DNA from 3 places in the Aliivibrio sp. S2TY2 genome. Region 2 is predicted to be linked to each of the others. Evidence: predicted binding sites of a transcription regulator. Region 2 holds the regulator's gene; each other region holds the start of a gene.
What was found. The regulator CRP, encoded in region 2, controls carbon source genes, mostly activating them, when cyclic AMP is high. The targets are predictions, from matches to a motif close to TGTGANNNNNNTCACA.
Positions count from the first base shown of each region.

Region 1: PVK63_RS03090 (NupC/NupG family nucleoside CNT transporter) is a predicted target of CRP. The motif match lies at 1,189-1,204, and genes of this name have one in related genera.
Region 3: udp (uridine phosphorylase) is a predicted target of CRP. The motif match lies at 1,949-1,964, and genes of this name have one in related genera.

Region 1 is NZ_JARACS010000001.1:691,294-694,536, forward strand. Features, by position in the region: gene cobB (Sir2 family NAD+-dependent deacetylase) at 1-24, opposite strand, end outside; gene PVK63_RS20010 (DUF3894 domain-containing protein) at 124-234, opposite strand; gene PVK63_RS03085 (LysR family transcriptional regulator) at 191-1,102, shown strand; gene PVK63_RS03090 (NupC/NupG family nucleoside CNT transporter) at 1,353-2,573, shown strand; gene PVK63_RS03095 (putative quinol monooxygenase) at 2,689-2,979, opposite strand; gene PVK63_RS03100 (Qnr family pentapeptide repeat protein) at 3,031-3,243, opposite strand, start outside.
Region 2 is NZ_JARACS010000007.1:54,924-58,166, forward strand. Features, by position in the region: gene astD (succinylglutamate-semialdehyde dehydrogenase) at 1-369, shown strand, start outside; gene PVK63_RS12280 (DUF1338 domain-containing protein) at 382-1,176, shown strand; gene crp (cAMP-activated global transcriptional regulator CRP) at 1,247-1,879, opposite strand; gene PVK63_RS12290 (OsmC family protein) at 2,125-2,526, shown strand; gene hslU (HslU--HslV peptidase ATPase subunit) at 2,601-3,243, opposite strand, start outside.
Region 3 is NZ_JARACS010000010.1:82,143-85,385, reverse strand. Features, by position in the region: gene PVK63_RS14935 (LysR family transcriptional regulator) at 118-1,035, shown strand; gene udp (uridine phosphorylase) at 1,099-1,857, opposite strand; gene PVK63_RS14925 (VCBS domain-containing protein) at 2,278-3,243, shown strand, end outside.

The sequences.
Region 1 (3,243 bases), on a different contig from region 2:
AATATTCTTATATGGAAATAGCATTTTAATATCCTTACCCGCCGTCTTTGTTTCTAAACTCTATCACGAAAAAACGATGCCTCTTCAATAGATAGCTAAAAACAAAGACACAACTCACTTTATTCAATTCCATCGCTCTATTACAATAGAAGCGTTCTTTTTCCTGTTAAAGTTACCAATAGAGAAGCCTATGTTAAAGCAAGCCAAACAAATGATCGTGTTTAATGCGCTCACACAACAAAAAAGCTTTACTAAGGCCGCTCAGCTTCTCGATATATCTAGAACACAAGTAAGCTTACAAATTCAACTTCTTGAAGAGCGCTTAGGTGTTCAGTTAGTACAACGCACGACTCGATCTTTTTCGCTTACCGAAGCTGGGCAGTCCTTCGCGGTGCATTGTGCCAATATTGCCGATGAAATTAACGAAGCTGAAAATGAACTGCTTTCTAATATCGACACGCTAAATGGTAAATTGCGTGTTGGTATCGCACAGTCTTTTGCAACCAACCACATTTTGCCTTATTTATCAGAGCTGCATCAGCGCTATCCACAGCTTAATATAGAGATAACTTTATTTGATCATAAGATCGATGTGATTGCAGAGCAATTAGACTTATGGATAGGTGTGATGGATTCCCCTCCTGAAGGATTTGTCGCAAGGCATCTGATTGATTGTCACTTTGTGCTCGTTGCAAATCCCTCTTATCTTGCCAAGCATGGGATCCCTTATCACCCTTACGATCTTAAAAAGCACAATTGTCTAACCTATATGAGTCGTGAACGTAAAGATAATGTCTGGGGTTTCCATAAAGGTGATGAGAATCTACAAATAAAAGTATCGGGGAATTATCGTATTGATTCGGCCGATGCGATTCGTAATGCGACCGTGTCAGGTAATGGCATTGGTTATATTGCCACTTATCTTCTCTCTGATGAACTGCGTAATGGAAAGCTAGTTCAACTTTTACCTGATTGGGAATTAAATCAATCCATGCCACTTTATGCCGTTTACCCACGCCATAAATTCTTAGCGAAAAAAGTTCATATTTTTATGGAGTTTGTTCGAGAGCACATTAACTCAGACAAAATTGATAACATCTAATCATATAACCACCACTCTAATTTAGGGATAGTTAGGTCTAATAAATTGCCCCATTATCCCATATAGTAACAACTGACTCTCTTATATGTGATAAAGTTCTCAAATGACCGTTTATTGATGAAAGTATAAACAAATAGCCTTATTTTTGTTATTGCTATGTGGATCCAATAACATTTTGATCCTTGTCACACTTTTATTTTTGACTAGAATACCCCCGCAATCATCAACTAAATACTTTTGGAGTTTGACCTTGAACTTTTTGGTCAGTATTTTAGGCATTGTTTGCCTATTCGCGATTGCGTTTCTTTTTTCAGAAAACCGACAAGCCATCAAATGGCGCACTGTATTAGGCGCGTTCTTAATTCAGTTATTGTTCGCTGGGTTCATCCTCTACGTACCAATTGGCCAAACTATCCTTAATAGTATCTCTATGGCTGTTTCAGACATTATTGCTTATGGTCGAGTTGGTACCGAATTCCTTTTTGGTGATCTTGCTCAATACAAGTTAGGCTTTATTTTTGCCGTTAACGTTTTACCTACCATTGTATTTTTCTCAGCCCTAATCTCTGTTTTATATTACTTAGGTATTATGGGTTGGGTAATTAAAATTATTGGTGGCGGATTACAACGCTTTCTTGGTACAACTCGCACCGAATCAATGTCAGCAACCGCAAATATCTTTGTTGGGTCGGTTGAAGCGCCATTAGTTGTACGTCCTTTCCTTGCTAAAATGTCTCGTTCAGAACTGTTTGCTGTAATGGTTGGTGGTCTAGCTTCTGTTGCTGGTGGCACAATGGTAGGTTACGCCGGGTTAGGTGTTGAATTACGATACTTAATTGCGGCAAGCTTTATGTCTGCTCCTGCTGGTCTAATGATGGCAAAACTTCTGGTTCCACAAACCGAAGAGATTAACGAAGCCGAGCAATATGAAGACGATATCGTTGATGATGCACCAGTAAACATTATAGATGCCGCATCACAAGGTGCATTAAATGGCTTACAAATTGTATTTGCGGTTGGCGCAAGCTTATTAGCTATTATCAGTTTAATTGCACTGGTTAATGGTGGATTACATAAAGTAGGTTTATTAGTTGGTTTTGATAACTTAAGCCTAGATCTGATCTTTGGTTACCTATTTGCACCTATTGCATGGCTAATTGGGGTTCCATGGTCAGAAGCAACCATCGCAGCAAGTTTAATTGGTAAAAAAATCGCAATTAATGAATTCGTAGCCTTTGCTGACTTAATGGCTGTAAAAGATCAATTAAGTGAGCATTCTCAAGCGATTGTAACTTTCGCTTTATGTGGCTTCGCAAACTTAACCTCTATTGCTATGTTAATGGGTGGATTAGGTGGCGTTGTACCAAGTCGTCGCCCGGACATTGCACGCTTAGGCATGAAAGCTATCTTTGCCGCAACATTAGCAAACTTGATGAGTGCAACCGTTGCAGGCATCTTCCTTTCTTTCTAAAGAAGTCAGTCCTGATAACATAAGACATAAAAAGCCACTCATGGTAATACGTGAGTGGCTTTTTTGTTTATAAATGGGTTAGGTAACCTAATAATGGCTAATCACTTAACGTCTATTAAAGTTTCGTCATACGATTAAGTACAAATGAAGTGATTGAGCCGTCTACCGCTTTTACATACTCAGCAATATGAGCCGTATTTAAATGATCTTGTAAAAGTACTTCGCTTTCCCACTGTTCATGAAATACAAATACATGTGGGTTATCGTTGTCTTGATGTAAATCATACTGAATGCAACCAACTTCTTTGCGTGTTGGTTCAAGTAACTTAAGCATTTCTGCCTTAACAAAGTCCGCTTTCCCTTCTTGGGCTTCAATTCTTGCAACAATCGTTAATATCTGTGTCATTTTATGCTTCCGCTCTACTGAATAAGCTCATGATTTTCTATTAGACTCTTTTTATTCGGGGAGTACAACTAATCCTAATGACTCTAGCAATTGCTCTTGTTGCCAACTACAAATTTTAACCCCCGTCACGTCTATTTTACGCGGGTCTAAGCCTTCTAATTCACAATGGCATAAGTTGGCGTCTTGCATTTTAAACTGCTCCCAAGCGTCTTCAGAAAACGATCCTCGAGATAAGTCAGAACCTTTAAAGGACGCCCCTTGTAA
Region 2 (3,243 bases):
GCGACTAATGTAGCTGAATTACCGGATGAAGAATACTTTGGCCCATTATTGCAAATAGTACGCTATGAAACGTTAGAAGAAGCGGTAGAGCTTGCTAATGACACTCGTTATGGTTTATCGGCAGGCCTTGTTTCAACGGATGACAATGAGTGGGAATATTTTGTAGAGCATATTCGCGCAGGTATTGTAAATCGTAACCGTCAATTAACTGGAGCAAGTGGTGACGCGCCATTTGGTGGTCCGGGGGCATCAGGCAATATGAAACCAAGTGCCTACTATGCAGCAGATTATTGTGCCTACCCAATGGCCTCAATGGAAGGCGATGCCTGTGAAATTCCCGCTCAACTGTCTCCGGGTTTAACTTTATAAGAGGTAATAGGCATGAATAACGTAACGTCTTTATTTTCGTCATTATGGCAAGATTATATTACTCGTTTATCCCCATCGGCAGGAAGGGTTCATCAGTTATTATCTAATGGCGATGAATTGATTAACGATCACATTGCATTACGTACGTTTAATTTGCCTAAGGTTGGCTTGCAAACGTTAGCCGCCCCATTTTTAGCAATAGGGTATAAAGCGTGTGAGACGTATGATTTTGAAGCGAAAAAACTCAAAGCACAGCATTTTGAGCATCCAGATCCTAATGCGCCACTTGTTTTTATTAGTGAGATTTTAGTCGAAGAGTTATCACCTGAGTCCCAGAACATTATTCATGCTTTGGTTGAACAAGTGCCTGCGCATTATTTTGCGACCAGCGATTTTCTTTCAGCGGGCCGCCCTTGGGCGTTAAGTTTTGAGGAATATCAAATCTTAGCAAAAGAGAGTGAGTACGCTTCTTGGCTGGCAGCTCATGGTTATGGTGCTAATCACTTTACGGTTTATATTAATCAGCTTGAAGCGTTTGCTGAAGTGGTTGATGTGAACCAACACTTACGTGATGCTGGTTTTGCAATGAACGAAGTGGGTGGTGAAGTGAAAGGCTCTCCTGAGGTTTACTTAGAACAGTCATCAACCATGGCCGATAAAGTGAAAGTGAGCTTTACTGAGGGTGAGTTTGACATCCCAGGTGGATTTTATGAGTTTGCTAAGCGTTATTCGCTACCTAATGGCAAGATATATACAGGATTTGTCGCGGCATCTGCTGATAAAATTTTTGAAAGCACAGACAGTTAATTCTAAAATTTAGGCATAAAAAAACGCAGCTCAAGGGCTGCGTTTTTATTCGTTTAAGATAAGCGTTAAATTAACGAGTACCGTAAACTACGATTGTTTTACCGTGTGCAGAGATCAAGTTTTGCTCTTCAAGCATCTTCAAGATACGGCCAACAGTTTCACGTGAACAACCTACAATTTGACCGATCTCTTGACGAGTGATCTTAATTTGCATGCCATCTGGGTGAGTCATTGCATCTGGTTGTTTAGCTAGATTCAATAGAGTCTGAGCGATACGGCCTGTAACGTCTAGGAATGCTAAATCACCTACTTTTTGGCTAGTGATTTGTAGACGAGTTGCCATTTGAGCAGAAAGACGCATCAGAATATCTGGGTTTACTTGAATAAGCTGACGGAATTTCTTAAATGAAATTTCAGCCACTTCACAAGGGCTTTTAGCACGAACCCATGCTGAACGTTCTTGACCTTCTTCAAACAAGCCAAGCTCACCGATGAAGTCACCTTGGTTAAGGTAAGAAAGGATCATTTCTTTACCTTCTTCATCTTTGATTAGTACAGCAACAGAACCTTTTACGATGTAGTAAAGTGTCTCAGCTTTTTCACCAGCGTGGATTAAAGTACTTTTTGAAGGGTACTTATGAATGTGACAATGAGATAAGAACCACTCTAATGTTGGGTCTGTCTGAGGTTTACCTAGAACCATACTTTATACTTCCTCTGCGTTTGCCAAGTAGGCGATGTCCATTTTAAAATAACTGAGCCAAATATCAGTTTGGCCTATAGAATATGGTTATCGGAACAAGGCTGCATGTTCGTTGAGATAATTGATAAAATCATACCTTGTTTCGCCGTTGATTTCTTGACTTTGATCGTATGAAATGTGCGACCAAGGGCACAATTTCGTGAAATGGATCACGAGTTTTCTTTTTATGTAGTAAAGAGGCTTTTATGAACGCTGAAGTTAAATGGATTGAGGGATTTACTTTCCTAGGTCAATCTCAATCTGGTCACTCTGTGGTAATGGATGGAAATGGTGGTGAAAAAGCCCCAAGCCCGATGGAAATGGTGTTAATGGCCGCTGGTGGATGCAGTTCTGTTGATGTTGTAGATGGACTTAAATCTGCAAATCAAAAAGTAACAGGCTGTATTGCTAAGTTATCAAGCGCGCGTCGTGAAACTGCGCCAAAGCTGTTTACTCATGTGAATATTCATTTTGAAGTGAGTGGTGATAATCTGGATCCTAGCATTGTTGAGCAAGTTACTGCTGATTCATTACAGAAGTATTGTTCAGTATGTTTAATGCTAGGTGAAGGCATTGATATGACACACTCTTGGGAAATAGTGGCTTAAAATAATGCGTTTCCTAAAGAGAAAGCCTCGCTAATTTTCATTAACGAGGCTTTATTTAGCATAAAGGCTAAAAATTACAGAATGAAGCGACTTAAATCTTCATCTGCGACTAGCTTGCCTAAACGCGAACTTACGTATTCAGCATCAACAACTAAGCTCTCGCCGTGTTTTTCAGAAGCATCGTAAGAGATCTCTTCCATTAGGCGTTCCATCACCGTATGTAAGCGACGAGCACCAATGTTTTCTGTACTTTCGTTTACTTGGAAAGCGGACTCAGCAATACGAGTGATGCCATCTTCAGTAAATTCAACGCTTACATTTTCGGTTGCCAATAGAGCTATGTATTGTTCAGTTAATGACGCGTTTGGTTCCGTTAAGATACGTTTGAAGTCATTTGCTGTTAATGCTTCAAGCTCAACACGGATAGGTAAACGGCCTTGTAACTCAGGGATTAGATCAGACGGTTTTGCCATCTGGAATGCACCCGATGTGATGAATAACATATGATCGGTTTTCACCATACCGTGTTTAGTGCTTACTGTGCTGCCCTCAACTAATGGCAGTAAATCACGTTGCACACCTTCACGAGAAACATCACCTGAATGAGAGTTTGAGCCTTTACAGATCTTGTCTATTTCATCGATAAATACGATACCGTGGTTTTCTACGTTAAAGATGGCTTGTTCTTTTAGTTCTTCAGGATTAACCAGTTTCACG
Region 3 (3,243 bases), on a different contig from region 2:
GAAAAAACAAAAATTCTATTCATTACTAATTACGCGTTAGATTACTTAAAACTAAGCGATCTAGCTCATTGACGTAATTTTGCTATACTAGCGAAAAAATTGTGTGATACCTTCATCATGTCTTTTCAAATCAATACCCTACGAATGTTTTGCTTGTTAGCAGAAAAACTCAGTTTTACCGAGACTGCTGATATTCTAGAAATGAGTCAGCCCACATTAAGCAGAAAAATCAGCCAATTAGAACAAGAGGTTAAGTTGCGCTTGTTTCATCGCGGTGGAAATCAAATTCATTTAACCCCTCAAGGGATCGTATTTTTAGAATCATGCCAGCGTATATTGCAAGATCTCGATGATACTATTGATGGTTTATATGACACTTCTGAGAGCATTCGTGGCGAGATAACGGTAGGCTTACTTCACCCTATGGGACGCTGGCTCAGTCAATATTTCTTTTATCAATTTAAAAAATCACAACCAAAAATACATATTAACCTAGTCACTCTTCACCCCACTCAACTACGTGAAATGGCTAATTGCGATATTATGATATCTCCATTATTACCGACAGACTTATCATTGATAGCAAAACCAATCTTAAAATATCGTCGTGTTTTCTGTGCATCACCGAAATATATGGATCGCTATGGTATACCAGAACATCCTGCGCAGCTTATTAATCATCAATGCATCACTAATACCAATTCAATTAAGCGTGAAACTGAATGGATCTATGAAGATTTACACGGAAAAATAGATATCGTTGATGTATCAGGAATCATCACAACTGACTCTGTTGATATTGCCACTAATTTAGCTATATCAGGAATGGGAATTGCGCTTATTCCAGAAGACCAAATTTCTAGGCAGCTTGCTGAAGGACGTTTAATTCAACTGTTTAATGGTAATTTTGGACAGAATGGACAAATTTATGCCGTCTATCGCTCTCGAAAATATTTGCCAACTCGCATTCGTGTATTTATGGAAGAGCTACAAAACTTTCTAAACCGTGAAGACGCATGTGACCTATTATACTAATCAAAAAAATGCCGCTGATTCATTTGAACCAACGGCATCTTAGTAGCTTTTTATGTTCTTCTATTACAGAAGATTACGAGCAGCTTCAATCACAACTTTAATTGAACGTGCTTCAGTTTCTTTTAGTGTTGCGTGATCTGGGATCTCTTTTTGTGTACGGTTAATAATTACACCCGCAACACAACCAGCACGTAAACCAGAGCTTGCACACATTGTTAATAATGTTGCTGATTCCATTTCAAAGTTCAGTACGCCCATGTCTTGCCACTCTTGCATAGAACCCTGGAAACGCTTAACAACACGACCAGAGAACGTATCGTAACGTTCTTGACCTGGGTAGAAAGTATCACTTGATGCTGTCACACCTGTGTGAACCGCTGCACCTTGATCAACAACCGCTTTACGCATTGCCGTTGCAACATCAAAGTCAGCAACTGCAGGAAATTCCATTGGAGCAAAGTGAAGACTAGCGCCATCTAAACGAACAGAACCTGTAGTCACAATCATATCACCTACATTTACATGAGGTTGAATTGCGCCTGTTGTACCTACACGTAGGAAAGTACGAACACCCAATTGCGCTAGCTCTTCAACAGCAATTGAAGTCGATGGACCACCAATACCCGTTGAACATACTACAATTTTCTTGCCATCTAGCTCAGCTAGATACACTGTATATTCACGGTGGCTTGCTAGAAATTTAGGGTTTTCCATTTGCTCTGCAATTTTTTGAACACGCGCTGGGTCACCAGGAATGATCGCCATTTCTGCACCTTGAAGATCTGCCTGTGTTACGCCTAAATGGAATACTGCTGCTGTCATGGTTAGCTCCTTGCGATTGTAGGGTCGCGTTAATTTAATTAGTTATAATTGATTCGATGAAGTTACTTTACCCAAACACCTCTTGCATTAGTGTGATTAAGATCCCGAAAGGAATGTTGATAACATGCACTCTTGCAAGGAAAATCGATTGGCATCACAGAAAATAAAGGTTGTCGATTAACTTATACTCAAGATTAACTCTACTGACAGAGCCTTACAATAATTTCAAACTCAATAAGTATAATTGTATGCCCAATATTTGAACTCACAGATGTTCTAGAAAAAACAAAATACGAACAACAAAGTTAATTTACCTCCCTCAATATCACTTTTTTAATAATTAATAACCTTAGGATTGGCTTTTTACCCTCTCATATCCTTAACTTATAATAAGTTATATATTGTATATTGAGGTCACGGATGAATAAGCAGTCAGAGAAAAATAACTCAAATAATAAAGCTGAATCACTTTTAAATTCGGAAAATGAAAAGTCACCGTTTAAACATAAAAAAAATAAAAGCCAAACCTATCTAGCAAAGAGACTCTCTCTATATCCTCAATTAATGTTAATTTTACCCAGTTTTTCTTTGTCTCAAACTCTTACATCAGAAGACAATATTGAAGAAAAAGACTCAAATATAGAAAGCGGTACATTAGATGTGTCGAATTCTCATCATAATGAATCACTCATTTCACCTCTAGATCCTATTGTTGAAAACAAAATGAGTAATATTCAACCTAACCAAGATGATGCGAATGAACACACTCCAATAGCAACGCCCAGTGCACGAAGTAGTTCCCATTTAGCCTCACACGCAATAACTCCTATTGGGATTCTTCCTACGCCAGTGCAAAACCATACAATCAACCAAGCCCCTGCTATGTTGGTCACAGCCCCTACAACATTAAGCACACCTCCTCTACAACACTTACAGCAGCAAGCTATTATTTCAGGAAAAGACTCTGCGACAACAACCGAAGACGTGACAACTCATGTTGCCGGAAAAATGACAGTAATAGACCCTGATCTTGGTGAGGCTCATTTTTCAAACACTGATATTACTGGCTCACTAGGCACTCTGCACCTCACTAACTCTGGTGCATGGACGTACGATCTTGATAATACTAACCCGACGGTTCAAGCATTAGGTAAAGGCGCGACAGCTACCGATACCATTATTGTTCATTCGGCCGACGGCACGCCTCATCATGTGACTATCACAGTAAATGGCACTAACGATAAAGCTGTTATTGCAGGGATAGACTCTGGGGCGGTCACCGAAGAATCTCAACTTCATACCTCCGGCACACTGACTGTCACCGATGTGGATACAGGCGAAGCGCACTTCTCTAATAGCAACATTATTGGAACTTTAGGCACACTA